Regions from separate parts of the Streptococcus sp. M143 genome, predicted to be linked through region 3. Evidence: predicted binding sites of a transcription regulator. Region 3 holds the regulator's gene; each other region holds the start of a gene.

Region 1 (4,288 bases), 210 kb from region 3:
ACGTTGTGGAAAAATCCTGTCTTTAGTTTTTCCATTTATTTATTGGCAGCTATTCTTTTACTAATCCTTTGGCGTCGTTTTATAATTGTCCGTCGTAGTGGTGGAAACTTTTTCTCCCCATTTCATATCGCCAAAGGCAGGTTTTATATCCATAATGCCTATGTGTTTTCAAAGCGAATCATCCCTCTGAATGACATCAGAAGGATTGATGTCAAATGTGTTCAAAGTATCAAATTGAATGGGGCAAGGTATCATGTGTGTATTGAACAGAAAGACAGAAAGCCCCTATCGTTTTTCTGTGGCAAATCAAAACAGAATGATCTCCTTGTGAAGAATCTAAAGAATGAAACTAAAAACTACCATATTAGAATTGTAATAGATGGATAAGTGTTTAGTTTAAGAAAGGAATGATCATGGATAAACTACAAGAAGTCAGACAAAATGAACAGTTAAGGGCCTTACTGATGATCGAGTGTGATATTTATTTTTATGACAATGTAAGTGAAGTCCAGTTTTCAGGGAACAATGAGGAATACTCTCTTGCCTGTAGGGCATTTGCTCAAGACGGTAGTGGGGGCGAATATGTTTTTCTCGAAGATAATAGCATAGGCTTTATCGGAAGTGAGGGTCAAGTGGGGAGAGTAGCAGAAAGTCTGGATGACTTACTGACATTCCTACTTCATGCAGGTTGTATTTCGGATTTTAATTGTCGGTATCTTTATCAGAACACAGACTTATTGAAAGCATTTTGTAAAGGTTATGTGTCTAAAATACGAGAAAGCTATCAGATTAAGCAGGAAGATTGGGATCAGATACGAGGAAATATGGATCAAAAACTATCACTTGATTTCAACTCTGAAAAACTAGAAGAAGTAGCCATGACATTTTACCGAGCAGCGACAAGGGAGCCTGTATTTTCCTGTAAGTATATCGATGGGGAAGAAGAGTATACCTGCGATCCAGTCTTGTCAGACATTGTAGGATTGTGGACGACAGAACTTGTAGGTATGAGTAGAGAAGAAATCGAAAACTATAAAATTTGATAATGTAAGATGATCATTCAGCTTTAATGGTATTTTTTCAATGTGAGAGGAAGCTGGTCAGTAGGTTGAAAGATCTATCGTATGATATTCTTGGGAGAAATTACCAATATGGCTGGACATGGAATCTTCATAGGAAAATCGGGGAAGTGTTATTTTGGATACCATATTCCACATTTTAGAGAACTAGGTGAAGATGAGGTATAGAGCTTTCGCAGTAGGAAAAATAGATGAGGAGTTGATAATGAATAATCAGATTGACTTGGTACTTCCAAACCTATACGCAGAATTCTTGAGCAAAATCGACAAAGCAGGAGACTTTGTCATAGAGAATACAGGTATTACCTTATATTCGAGGTTAGATTTGCTAGAAAGAAACTCCACCTACCAAATAGAAGAGTGGGAACCTGATTTTTTCCTGATTGGACAAGATGGGGATGTCGCTTTTTTTATAAAGAAAGATTCTGACGACACTATTTATATGAATGATTTGGGGGCATTAGGTTCACTGGAAATGAAACCCATATCTTTGAATATTTTCGAGTTTGTGCAACAAGCGAGTGAACATTATGATGATATCTTCTAATCATTGCAAGTGTTGTTATTTTATCATACGCGTGTGTGGAAGACGTTTTTATGAAAGCATTTGAACATTTTGATTAATGTTAATAAATTTTTAGTAAATGATAATGATTTGGAGAGTGAACAATGAATTTTGATGAGAGTTTACAGCAATACACTTATGAGCATGAGGGAGTGACCTTTGTTTGGGACGAAGAGCCTGATTGTGACTTTATAGATAAAGTTGAACTGTTATCAAAAAATTATCAGGAAAATCTCAATAGAATTATCAACTTCATGCTAGCTGATCTTAAGGAAATGTATGGAGAAGTCAGCGAGGAAGATGTGAAGAACAAGCTGGGGAAACCTATCATTGACTACAATCAAGGAATAGTTAGTTATTGTGAGCAAACCTTCGATGACTGGCACCTATTTGAGTTTGAATTTTTGGATGATCAATTTGAAACATTGAAATGTTTTTCTGTTAATGGGTAAAGGAGAGATTTATGGAATTCCCCCAATGCCTTGATTTTCTTTGTAGAAAACGTATACAAGAAAGGCTTTTCAAAATGCGTGCTTTATGTTATAATATTCACAAATAAAAGTTTTAGGAGTTTTTTATGGTCTCTTCAGAATTTATCTCAAAGATTGAATTTGCTTGTAAGAAGAAAGAAAGTCTTTATAGTCAAAGTAAATTCAAATATGCGATTCGTTCCATGTTTGCAGGTGCCTTTCTAACATTTAGTACAGCTGCGGGTGCAGTTGGTGCTGATTTGATTAATAAAATTGCACCCGGTAGTGGACGTTTCCTCTTCCCATTCGTTTTTGCTTGGGGATTGGCTTACATTGTTTTCTTAAATGCTGAGTTGGTAACTTCCAACATGATGTTTTTGACTGCGGGTAGTTTCTTGAAAAAAATCTCTTGGAAAAAAACAGCTGAGATTTTACTTTACTGTACCTTGTTCAACATCATAGGAGCTTTGATAGCAGGTTGGGGCTTTGCTCACTCAGCAGCCTATGCAAATCTGACTCATGATAGTTTCATCTCAGGGGTTGTAGAGATGAAGTTAAGCCGTTCCAATGAGCTAGTCTTGCTTGAAGGTATTTTAGCAAATATTTTTGTAAATATTGCCATTCTTTCATTCGTTTTGGTGAAAGACGGTGGAGCCAAACTTTGGCTTGTTTTATCAGCAATTTACATGTTTGTATTCTTAACAAACGAACACATTGCTGCGAACTTTGCGTCATTTGCGATTGTTAAGTTCAGTGTTGCTGCAGATTCTATTGCTAACTTTGACATTCCTAATATCCTTCGTCACTGGGGTGTGACCTTTATTGGGAACTTCATTGGAGGAGGCCTCTTGATGGGCTTACCATACGCCTTCCTCAATAAAAACGAAGATACTTATGTCGATTAAAGAAATGAGCACGAGTCAATCGTGCTTTTTTGTTTGAGGTGTAATACTAGTCATAGTTGTTCCTTATATCAAAATATAGAAAAACGGTATTGGTAAAGACTGGCCCAAGATGATACAATATCCGTAATGAAGCTATTTGGAGGTCGTGAAATGACTCGTGAATTTAAATTTGAAACTCTACAATTACATGCTGGGCAGGTGGTTGATCCAGCTACCAAGTCTCGTGCAGTGCCGATTTATCAGACAACATCCTTTGTATTTGATGACACGCAGGAAGGGGCGGATCTGTTTGCCTTGAGAAAACCAGGCAATATCTATACTCGTATCACCAATCCTACAACAGCAGCCTTTGAGGAAAGAATCGCTGCTCTTGAAGGTGGTGTTGGAGCACTAGCGACAGCATCAGGTATGGCTGCTGTAACCTACACTATTTTGGCGCTTGCTCACGCTGGTGACCATGTTGTGGCTGCGTCAACTATTTACGGTGGGACCTTCAACCTCTTGAAAGAAACCCTTCCTCGTTATGGGATCACAACAACATTTGTAGATGTAGATAATTTGGAGGAAGTAGAAGCAGCTATCGGTGACAATACTAAGCTTGTCTTGATTGAAACCTTGGGCAACCCCTTGATTAACATTCCTGACCTGGAAAAATTGGCAGAGATTGCTCATAAACATCAAATTCCACTTGTTTCTGACAATACTTTTGCAACTCCTTACCTGATCAATGTCTTCTCTCACGGTGTAGATATTGCTGTTCACTCAGCAACTAAGTTCATCGGTGGTCATGGTACGACTATTGGCGGTGTTATAGTGGATAGTGGTCGTTTTGATTGGGAAGCTTCAGGGAAATTTCCTCAATTTGTAGAGGAAGATCCTAGCTACCACAACTTGAGCTATACTCGTGATGTTGGTGCAGCAGCCTTTATCATCGCTGTTCGTGTTCAATTGCTTCGTGATACAGGTGCAGCCTTGTCTCCATTTAATGCTTTCCTATTACTCCAAGGACTCGAAACGCTTTCGCTTCGTGTAGAACGCCATATTCAAAACACAGAGAAAATCGTTGATTTTCTTGTTAACCATCCTAAGGTTGAGAAAGTCAACTATCCTAAACTAACAGACAGTCCATATCATGCCTTGGCTGAGAAATACCTTCCTAAAGGTGTAGGTTCAATCTTTACCTTCCATGTCAAAGGTGGAGAAACAGAAGCCCGCAAGGTGATTGATAATCTTGAAATCTTCTCTGACCTTGCAAACGTAGCAGATGCC
Region 2 (4,288 bases), on a different contig from region 3:
GTGGGTTAGCAGGTGAACATTGGTCTTCATAAGCAAGCAATGCAATTTCATGCAAGCTGTCTTTCCAAGCTTTTTCATCGATTCCAAAGCCTTTGAAGTTCATTGTAATTCCGACTGCTTCACCAAGATCGTAAACTGCTTTGGCATAAGCTTCAACCGCTTCTTCTGGAGTTGAGTGAGGCAATCCAAGCATTTTCGCGATGTCTTGGAATTTCTCATCAGCTTTCCAGTAGTTGTACTTAGGCCATGTAGTTGTCTTAGATGGGCGAGTACCGTTGTAACGGATAACGTATGGAAGCAAGATTGCGTTTGTACGTCCGTGAACAGTATGGTGAACACCACCAATCTTGTGGGCCATTGAGTGGCTCATACCAAGGAAGGCATTGGCGAAGGCCATACCAGCCATTGTAGACGCATTATGCATTTTCTCACGAGCTTCTGGATCAGCTGTCTTAACTGATTTTTCCAACCATTCAAAGACAAGTTTGATTGTTTGAAGCGCAATACCGTCTGTGTAGTCGTTGGCAAAGTTTGAAGTGTAGGCTTCAGTCGCGTGAGTCAAGACGTCCATACCTGTGTCAGCTGCGATGAAGTCTGGAACTGATTCAACCAAAGCAGGGTCAACAATCGCAATCGTTGGTGTCAATGAGTAGTCAGCCAATGGGTATTTGCGGTTGTTTTTCTTATCAGAGATAACGGCAAATGGTGTTACTTCTGAACCTGTACCTGAAGTTGTTGGGATACCGATGTACTTCGCTTTCTTACCAAGTGATGGGAAGCGGAAGGCACGTTTACGGATATCCATGAATTTTTGAACCAAGTCACGGAAGTCGATTTCTGGTTGTTCGTAGAAGAGCCACATTACTTTGGCCGCGTCCATTGGAGAACCACCACCAAGAGCGATGATTGTATCTGGTTCAAATGCTTTCATCACTTCAGCACCACGTTCTACAGTTGTGATGTCTGGATCTGGTTCAACATCTGAGAATACTTGGATAGTTACACGATTGCTACGTGCGTTCAATTGATCAATAACACGTTGAACAAAGCCAAGTTTTTCGATAGATTTGTCTGTAACAATCATAACGCGTTCAATATCTTCACATGTTTGAAGGTATTGGATAGAATTGCGTTCGAAGTAAATTTTTGAAGGAACTTTAAACCATTGCATATTATTTCTACGTTTCCCTACTTTCTTGATGTTTAGAAGGTTGATCGCACTTACGTTATCACCGACTGAGTTGTGTCCATATGAACCACATCCAAGTGTCAATGATGGAATGAAGGCATTGTATACGTCACCGATACCACCGAAAGTAGATGGAGAGTTCCAGATAATACGCATAGCTTTGATTTCTGTACCAAAGCGTTTAGCAAGAGCTTCGTCTTTTGTATGGATGGCTGCTGAGTGACCAAGTCCGTTAAACTCAACCATTTGACGAGCTTTTGTAAGACCGTCTTCTGTATCTTCAGCTTTTAGGACAGCGATAACTGGTGACAATTTTTCACGAGTCAATGGTTCTTTTGGTCCTACTTCTGCACATTCTGCAGCCAAGATGTTTGTTCCTTCTGGAACGCTGAATCCTGCTTGTTCTGCAATCCATGCTGCTGGTTTACCAACGATGTTTGCATTTAGTTTAGCGCCTGCACAGTTCTTGCTGTTGGCTTTCACACCGAAACAGAATTCTTCAAGAAGGGCTTTTTCTTTTTTGTTTACAAAGTAAGTGTGGTATGATTTGAATTCTTCTACAAATTCATCATACACTTCTTTATCAATGATAACCGCTTGCTCCGATGCACAGACCATACCATTATCAAATGATTTAGACATGACGATGTCGTGAGCAGCTTGACGGAGGTCGGCAGATTTTTCTACATAGGCAGGAACGTTTCCGGCACCTACCCCAAGAGCTGGTTTCCCACATGAGTAAGCCGCCTTAACCATGGCATTACCACCAGTTGCAAGGATAGTTGCAACACCTTCGTGGTTCATAAGCGCTCCAGTTGCTTCCATAGATGGTTCTGTAATCCATTGAACACAGTTTTCAGGTGCTCCAGCCGCGATAGCTGCATCACGAACGATTTGTGCTGCGTGAGCAGAAGACTCTTGAGCTGATGGGTGGAAAGCGAAAACGATTGGGTTACGTGTTTTCAAAGCAATCAATGATTTGAAAATAGCTGTTGATGTTGGGTTCGTTGTTGGAGTGACACCACACACTACACCGACAGGTTCTGCAATTTTAGTCAAGCCTGTAACTGGATCATCTTCGATAACACCGACAGTTTTAACACCACGCATATTATTCACTACGTGTTCACAGGCAAAAAGGTTTTTTGTAGCCTTGTCTTCAAATACACCACGACCAGTTTCTTCAACTGCATGTTGAGCAAGAATTCCGTGCGCATCAAGAGCTGCAACTGAAGCTTTCGCTACGATGTAGTCAACTTGCTCTTGATTCAACTTGCGCATTTCATCAAGCGCAACCAAGGCTTTTTTCACTAACCCGTCGACATGCTTTTCAGCAGCGAGTTGTTTTTCCTCAGGTGTTAACGTTTTTTTATCAGCCATATTGTCCTCCATAGCCTTCAAGGATTTAATCCTTTGTTAATTTTTTCACAATTTTATTATAACTCTTTTTCAAGACTTTGTAAACCGTTTCATAAGCATTTCACAAAGAAATTTTATGAGATTGTGAACTTTTTCTCAATACACCTGCGCAATAGAGTTTTGTCTGGATGATTGTGAAATTATGAAAAATATTTTTTTATTTCACAAAGTTTTTTCTCGTTGATAATCAGACATCGACTCCATTTTCAGAAAGCGCTTTCTTTTCCGTTTTTGAGAATAGCCCCCTAATCTGGAGACTATTGTTTTTGTTGAAAGACGCCTTGTTTAAAGCTGCCTTCATAGACAACTTCCTGCTCGGTAGTCAACTTCCCTTGACCTTCAGCCTGGCCATTTACAAAATCGCCTTCATATTTCCAGCCATCTTTTGATTGGAAAGTCCCTTTTCCATTAAAGGCTCCATTATTGAAATCACCTGTATATTGATCACCATTTTCAAAGGTCAGGGTTCCTTGACCATTCATCTTTCCTCTTACCACGGTTCCATCATAAACAAGTGCACCATTATCAAGTGTCAGAACACCCTGTTTAGGTGTGTTTAATAGAAAAACTGACACGGCACAGATAGCGATTAGAAAGACTGTTGCAATCTCTATACGCGGGCGAGTTAGATAAACTCGATATTTTTCAAAGATTTCTTTAAACTTTTCCATTGTCACTCTCATTTTCTAATCGATCTAGCCAGCTTTGACATCCACTTGTGATACGAGCATAGGTTTCCTCAAAATCTCCTGTATACCAAGGATCTGGAACACTTTCAGATGCAAAAGAGTAGATTTTATGCTGGAATTCCTGAGGACACATTTGACGCAAATCAGAAACATTTGAAGCATCCATACCGATAATATAATCAAACGACTCAAAGTCTTCTCTGCCAATTTGAAGCGATGTTTTGTCTTTGTCATAAGGAATCTGATACTGCTGGAAAATCCCTTGCGTTCCCTTATGAATCGGATTACCATGTTCCCAAGACGAAGTTGCACGACTCTCGACTTGGTAATTGCTCGTCATGGATTTCATCACAAACTCTGCCATAGGGCTGCGACAGATATTTCCTAAGCACACAAATACTATTTTTTTCATCCCTTTTCCTCTCATATCATAGAAAAACGGGAGTGATAGGATCCCGTTTTATTCTTCGATTGCTCCGCTTTCGTCGATAACTGCTCCCTCTGGTGTCACAGCTTCTTTTAGTGGCAACACTGTCTTGATGGCAGCTAATTCAAAAGTCAAATAAACACCATCTACGTCTAGTACGATTGTTCGTTTCTCAGTATCTACTTCATCAACGGTACCATAAAGTCCACCAATTGTAATGACTTCATATCCTTTTTGAAGCTTGTTCAAGCTTTCCATACGCTTTTGAGCTTGTTTCTTTTGAGAACGTTGCATAAAGAACATCAAGGCCATCATTGCTACTAACATGATTAAAAAAGTAATATTTGGATTCATTGTTTTCTCCTTTGTATTTTACATAGGACTACTATATCAAATTTCAACTACTTTTACAAGGTTGTGCCTTGTTTTTATGCCAATAAAAAAATCAGAGTTTTCACTCTGATTTCTGCGATTATTTCAAGTTTTGAACTACTTTGACTAGATTTTCCACAGTAAATCCATACTCTGCCAATACTTTTGGTGCTGGGGCAGATGCTCCAAAGG
Region 3 (4,288 bases):
ATTGAGAAAAAAATCTAATTTTCCATCCTTCTCACGAATAATAAAGTGAGGAGGATTTTTATGTATAGTATTTCATTCCAAGAAGATTCACTTTTACCGAGAGAAAGACTGGTTAAAGAAGGAGTAGAGGCTCTGAGCAATCAAGAGTTACTAGCTATTCTGCTCAGAACAGGAACGCGTCAAGCAAACGTTTTTGAAATTGCCCAAAAAGTCTTGAATAGTCTCAACAGCTTAACTGATTTGAAAAAAATGACTCTGCAGGAATTGCAAAGTCTGTCTGGTATTGGACGTATTAAAGCCATTGAACTACAAGCTGTGATTGAACTGGGACATCGTATTCACAAACATGAAACCCTTGAGATGGAAAGTATTCTCAGTAGTCAAAAGCTAGCAAAGAAAATGCAACAGGAACTTGGTGACAAAAAACAAGAGCACCTAGTGGCGCTCTATCTCAATACTCAAAATCAAATCATCCATCAGCAAACTATTTTTATCGGCTCTGCGACACGCAGCATTGCTGAACCGAGGGAAATCCTTCACTATGCTTTGAAGCATATGGCTACCTCTGTGATTCTCGTTCACAATCATCCATCTGGTGCTGTATCTCCTAGTCGAAATGATGATCATGTCACTAAGCTAGTCAAGGAAGCCTGCGAACTGATGGGGATTGTTTTCTTGGACCACCTGATTGTCTCTCACTCGGATTACTTTAGTTACCGTGAAAAGACGGATTTGATTTAGAGTTCGTTAACAACATAGTCAAATAGTGTTTTATCCTTGGGGCGGTTCTCAAAGAGAAATTCAGGATGCCATTGAACACCAAGATAAGGAAATCCGTCCGTAGTTGTCACAGCCTCAATTATTCCATCTTTAGGATCATGTGCTACAACCTTAAGATTAGGAGCTAGATCTTTAATGCTCTGATGGTGGAAGGAGTTGATATGAGAGATTTCTCCGTAGATTTCTCGGAGAATGGTATCAGGTTCCGTTACGAGGCGTTGGGTCGTGTATTCGGCTGAACAGTCCTGCCAATGATCTTCAATATCTTGGTGAAGTGTGCCCCCCATAGCAACATTGAAAAGTTGAGTACCCCGACAAACAGAGAAAATTGGTTTCTTCTGCTTGATGGCTTCTTTGATAAGTGCTAGTTCAAAAATATCTCTTTGAAGGTGATAGTCATCACTATCAATAGCCTTTGGTTCACCATAGAATTTTGGATCAACATTTTGCCCACCCGTTAGGATAAGCTTATCAATGATACTGATGTAATAGGCAGCCATTTCTTGATCACCAATCGGTAGGATGATTGGAATTCCGCCAGCGTCCTTGACTCCTTCAACAAAGCCTTTTGCCGCATAGCTCATCATGACATCATCATCTGGATGAGCTTTTTCATTTCCTGTAATCCCAATAACTGGTTTTTTCATAAATGCTTTCGCTTTCTAATCCTCTTTACGCATAAAATAGAGGAGAGTTTGGAGTTCGCTTGTCAAATCGACATACTGAACGACTACATCTTTTGGAAGGTGGAGATGGACGGGTGAAAAACTAAGAATACCTTTTATACCCGCATCGACCAAAAGATTAGCAACTTCCTGTGATTTAACACTTGGAACAGTTAGGATAGCAGTTTTGACATCTGCTTCTTTGATCTTTTCTTTAATCTGAGAGATACCATAGATTGGAATTCCATCAGGTGTCTGGCTCCCAACTTCTGGATGGTCATCTAGGTCAAAGGCCATGATAATTTTCATCTTGTTACGCTCGTGGAAGCGGTAGTGGAGAAGGGCGTGTCCCATATTTCCGATTCCAACCAACATAACATTAGTAATCGAGTTATCATTTAGGAGATCAGCAAAAAACGTCATCAATTTTTTGACATCATAACCAAATCCACGACGACCAAGTTCACCAAAATAGGAGAAATCTCGACGGACAGTCGCAGAATCGATACCGATAGCCTCTGCAATTTGCTTAGAGTTGGCACGTTCAATTTTTTCTGCATGAAATCTCTTGAAAATTCGATAGTAAAGAGAGAGTCTTTTTGCTGTTGCTTTTGGAATAGCAGACTGTTTATCTTTCACAAAATCACAACCTTTCTATTCTTCTATTTTATAGAAACCTTGTGAAAAAAATCAACAAAAACAAGAAAAAACTAAGAAAATCTTAGTTTTAATCTGAAAAATTAGTTTGTGATAAAAAACGGTAGAGATCGCCAACTAATCCTTGATAAATCACTTTATCATTCAGTGTTAAGGAGCTGATTAGGAGAGTGTCGGGCAGGGTGACACAGCCTGATAGTGATAGCATAAGCTCTTCGTAATCGGAAAATTCAAGTGTGCGTTCTACCTGATAGCTATCTTTATATGTGAGACGATACATAGCAAACTATCTTTCTTCTTTAGTGAAGATACCGCGTTCTACTAAACTGTCCATGAGGAAGTAGAATTTCTCTTGGTGGATATGGTGTTCTTCAGATTTAAAGATATTGACCAAACGAAGACCTGATTTGTCAGTGATATTAATTTTAACACCTGTAAGCTCTTTGTTGATGATAATTTTTAGTAGGAAACCTTCACCACTATTAGGAACTTTTTCAAGTAGACGAGTCAGTTCGTAGTTTCCGACTTTTGTTTCAAAGAAAGTATTGTCTTTTAGTGTAAACTTTTTTACAGATGGACTAAGTGTATAGTCGTAGCGGCAGTTTTGTAGTTTAATGGTTTTTTCGAATGCCATTAGGTTAATCTCCAATAATATTTTTTAAGGTTTGTGCCAGTTGTTTCAGTTCGTTCTCGGTATTAAGAGGGGACAGACTAATACGGACAGACTCTTTTAAACGATGGGAATCCGATTCATAAAGAGCTTCGAGTACATGACTGGTCTGCACAACACCAGCAGTACAGGCTGAACCAGTTGAGATTGAGATTCCTTCAAGGTCTAACCGAAGCAAGAGTAAGTCATTTTTTTGACCAGGAAAGCCAATGTTGAAAACATAAGGAAGTTGGTGTTTGCTTTCGTTGAGATAGAAGTCGAGTTCCGCAATTTCACCAAGAAAAGCAGTTTTTAATCCCTCTAGTTTTTGGTAATGCTCGGCCTGATGATCCAAGTCTTCTTTGAGGGCAGCAACCATACCGACGATGGCAGCAAGGTTTTCTGTTCCAGCCCGTTTCTTTTGTTCTTGATCGCCACCGTGAAGGTAGGAATCAAAGCCCGTGGAAGAAGCATAAAGAAAGCCAACTCCTTTTGGTCCATGGAACTTGTGAGCGGAAGCACTAAGGAAATCAATTCCTAATTCTTCAGGATGGATAGGGATTTTTCCGATAGCTTGAACAGCATCAACATGATAAGCAGCAGGATGCTCTTTTAAAATATGTCCAATTTCAGCGATAGGTAAGAGACTACCCGTTTCATTATTGGCATACATGGTAGAAACTAGAATGGTATCGTCACGTAACGCTTCTTGAATTTGCTGCGCAGTGATTTCTTGATTTACTGGTTGGATGATGGTCGTTTCAAAGCCAAAATGTTGCACCAGGTAATCAATGGTCTCAAGCACAGAATGGTGCTCAATAGCTGTCGTGATGATGTGTTTTCCACGCTCTTGATGGCGGAGACAATAGCCGATAATAGCGGTATTGTTACTTTCTGTACCGCCAGATGTGAAAAAGATTCGTTGTGGCTTGGTTCCAAGTAGGTGAGCCAACTCCTGACGGGCTTCACGGAGCAGTTTACCAGCCTGCCGACCATGACTATGAATACTAGAAGGATTACCATGAGTTTCTTGCATGACCTTGGTCATTTCTGCGATAGCTACTGCTGACATTGGAGTAGTGGCAGCATTGTCCAAATAAATCAAAGAATCACCTTATTCCTTTTTATTATATGCAAAGAGTGGGCTAACTGGTTTTCTTTCGTGGATACGGACGATGGCATCACCAATCAATTCGCTAGCGGTAATGTAGCACACATTTTTCGGAGTTCTTTCTTTTGTGGCTACTGAGTCTGTCACAAGGATTTCTTTGATGTTAGTAGCATCAAGAAGGTCAGCAGCGCCTTCTACAAAGAGACCATGACTGGATACCGCATAGATTTCAGTTGCACCTTCACGTTCGACGATTTTTGCTGCTTCTGAGAAAGTACGTCCAGTATTTAGGATATCGTCAATCAAGATGGCCTTCTTGCCTTCAACATCACCGATGATATAGCCTTGGCTACGCTCTGAATCGTCTTGAGCATAGTCGATGATTGCGATTGGTGCATCTAAATATTCAGCTAAGCTACGGGCACG

What was found. Region 3 encodes Rex, which represses fermentation and respiration genes when NADH is low (regulators of the CRP and FNR family bind a similar motif). Its sites were predicted from a motif close to TTGTGAANTANTTCACAA; they were not measured.
Region 1: the regulator Rex is predicted to act here: its motif matches at 2,182-2,199, upstream of HMPREF0850_RS08125 (formate/nitrite transporter family protein).
Region 2: the regulator Rex is predicted to act here: its motif matches at 2,603-2,620, upstream of adhE (bifunctional acetaldehyde-CoA/alcohol dehydrogenase).

The regions. Positions count from the first base shown of each region.
Region 1 is NZ_GG730097.1:291,846-296,133, forward strand. Features, by position in the region: gene HMPREF0850_RS08105 (hypothetical protein) at 1-387, shown strand, start outside; gene HMPREF0850_RS08110 (hypothetical protein) at 414-1,043, shown strand; gene HMPREF0850_RS08115 (hypothetical protein) at 1,285-1,626, shown strand; gene HMPREF0850_RS08120 (hypothetical protein) at 1,749-2,096, shown strand; gene HMPREF0850_RS08125 (formate/nitrite transporter family protein) at 2,222-3,019, shown strand; gene HMPREF0850_RS08130 (O-acetylhomoserine aminocarboxypropyltransferase/cysteine synthase family protein) at 3,170-4,288, shown strand, end outside.
Region 2 is NZ_GG730100.1:6,353-10,640, forward strand. Features, by position in the region: gene adhE (bifunctional acetaldehyde-CoA/alcohol dehydrogenase) at 1-2,569, opposite strand, end outside; gene HMPREF0850_RS12335 (MORN repeat-containing protein) at 2,866-3,279, opposite strand; gene HMPREF0850_RS12340 (low molecular weight protein-tyrosine-phosphatase) at 3,266-3,709, opposite strand; gene yajC (preprotein translocase subunit YajC) at 3,758-4,078, opposite strand; gene tkt (transketolase) at 4,197-4,288, opposite strand, start outside.
Region 3 is NZ_GG730097.1:500,927-505,214, reverse strand. Features, by position in the region: gene pcrA (DNA helicase PcrA) at 1-18, shown strand, start outside; gene radC (RadC family protein) at 61-741, shown strand; gene HMPREF0850_RS09075 (gamma-glutamyl-gamma-aminobutyrate hydrolase family protein) at 738-1,427, opposite strand; gene HMPREF0850_RS09070 (redox-sensing transcriptional repressor Rex) at 1,443-2,084, opposite strand; gene HMPREF0850_RS09065 (DUF4649 family protein) at 2,173-2,382, opposite strand; gene HMPREF0850_RS09060 (DUF1831 domain-containing protein) at 2,389-2,736, opposite strand; gene HMPREF0850_RS09055 (cysteine desulfurase family protein) at 2,741-3,856, opposite strand; gene HMPREF0850_RS09050 (ribose-phosphate diphosphokinase) at 3,866-4,288, opposite strand, start outside.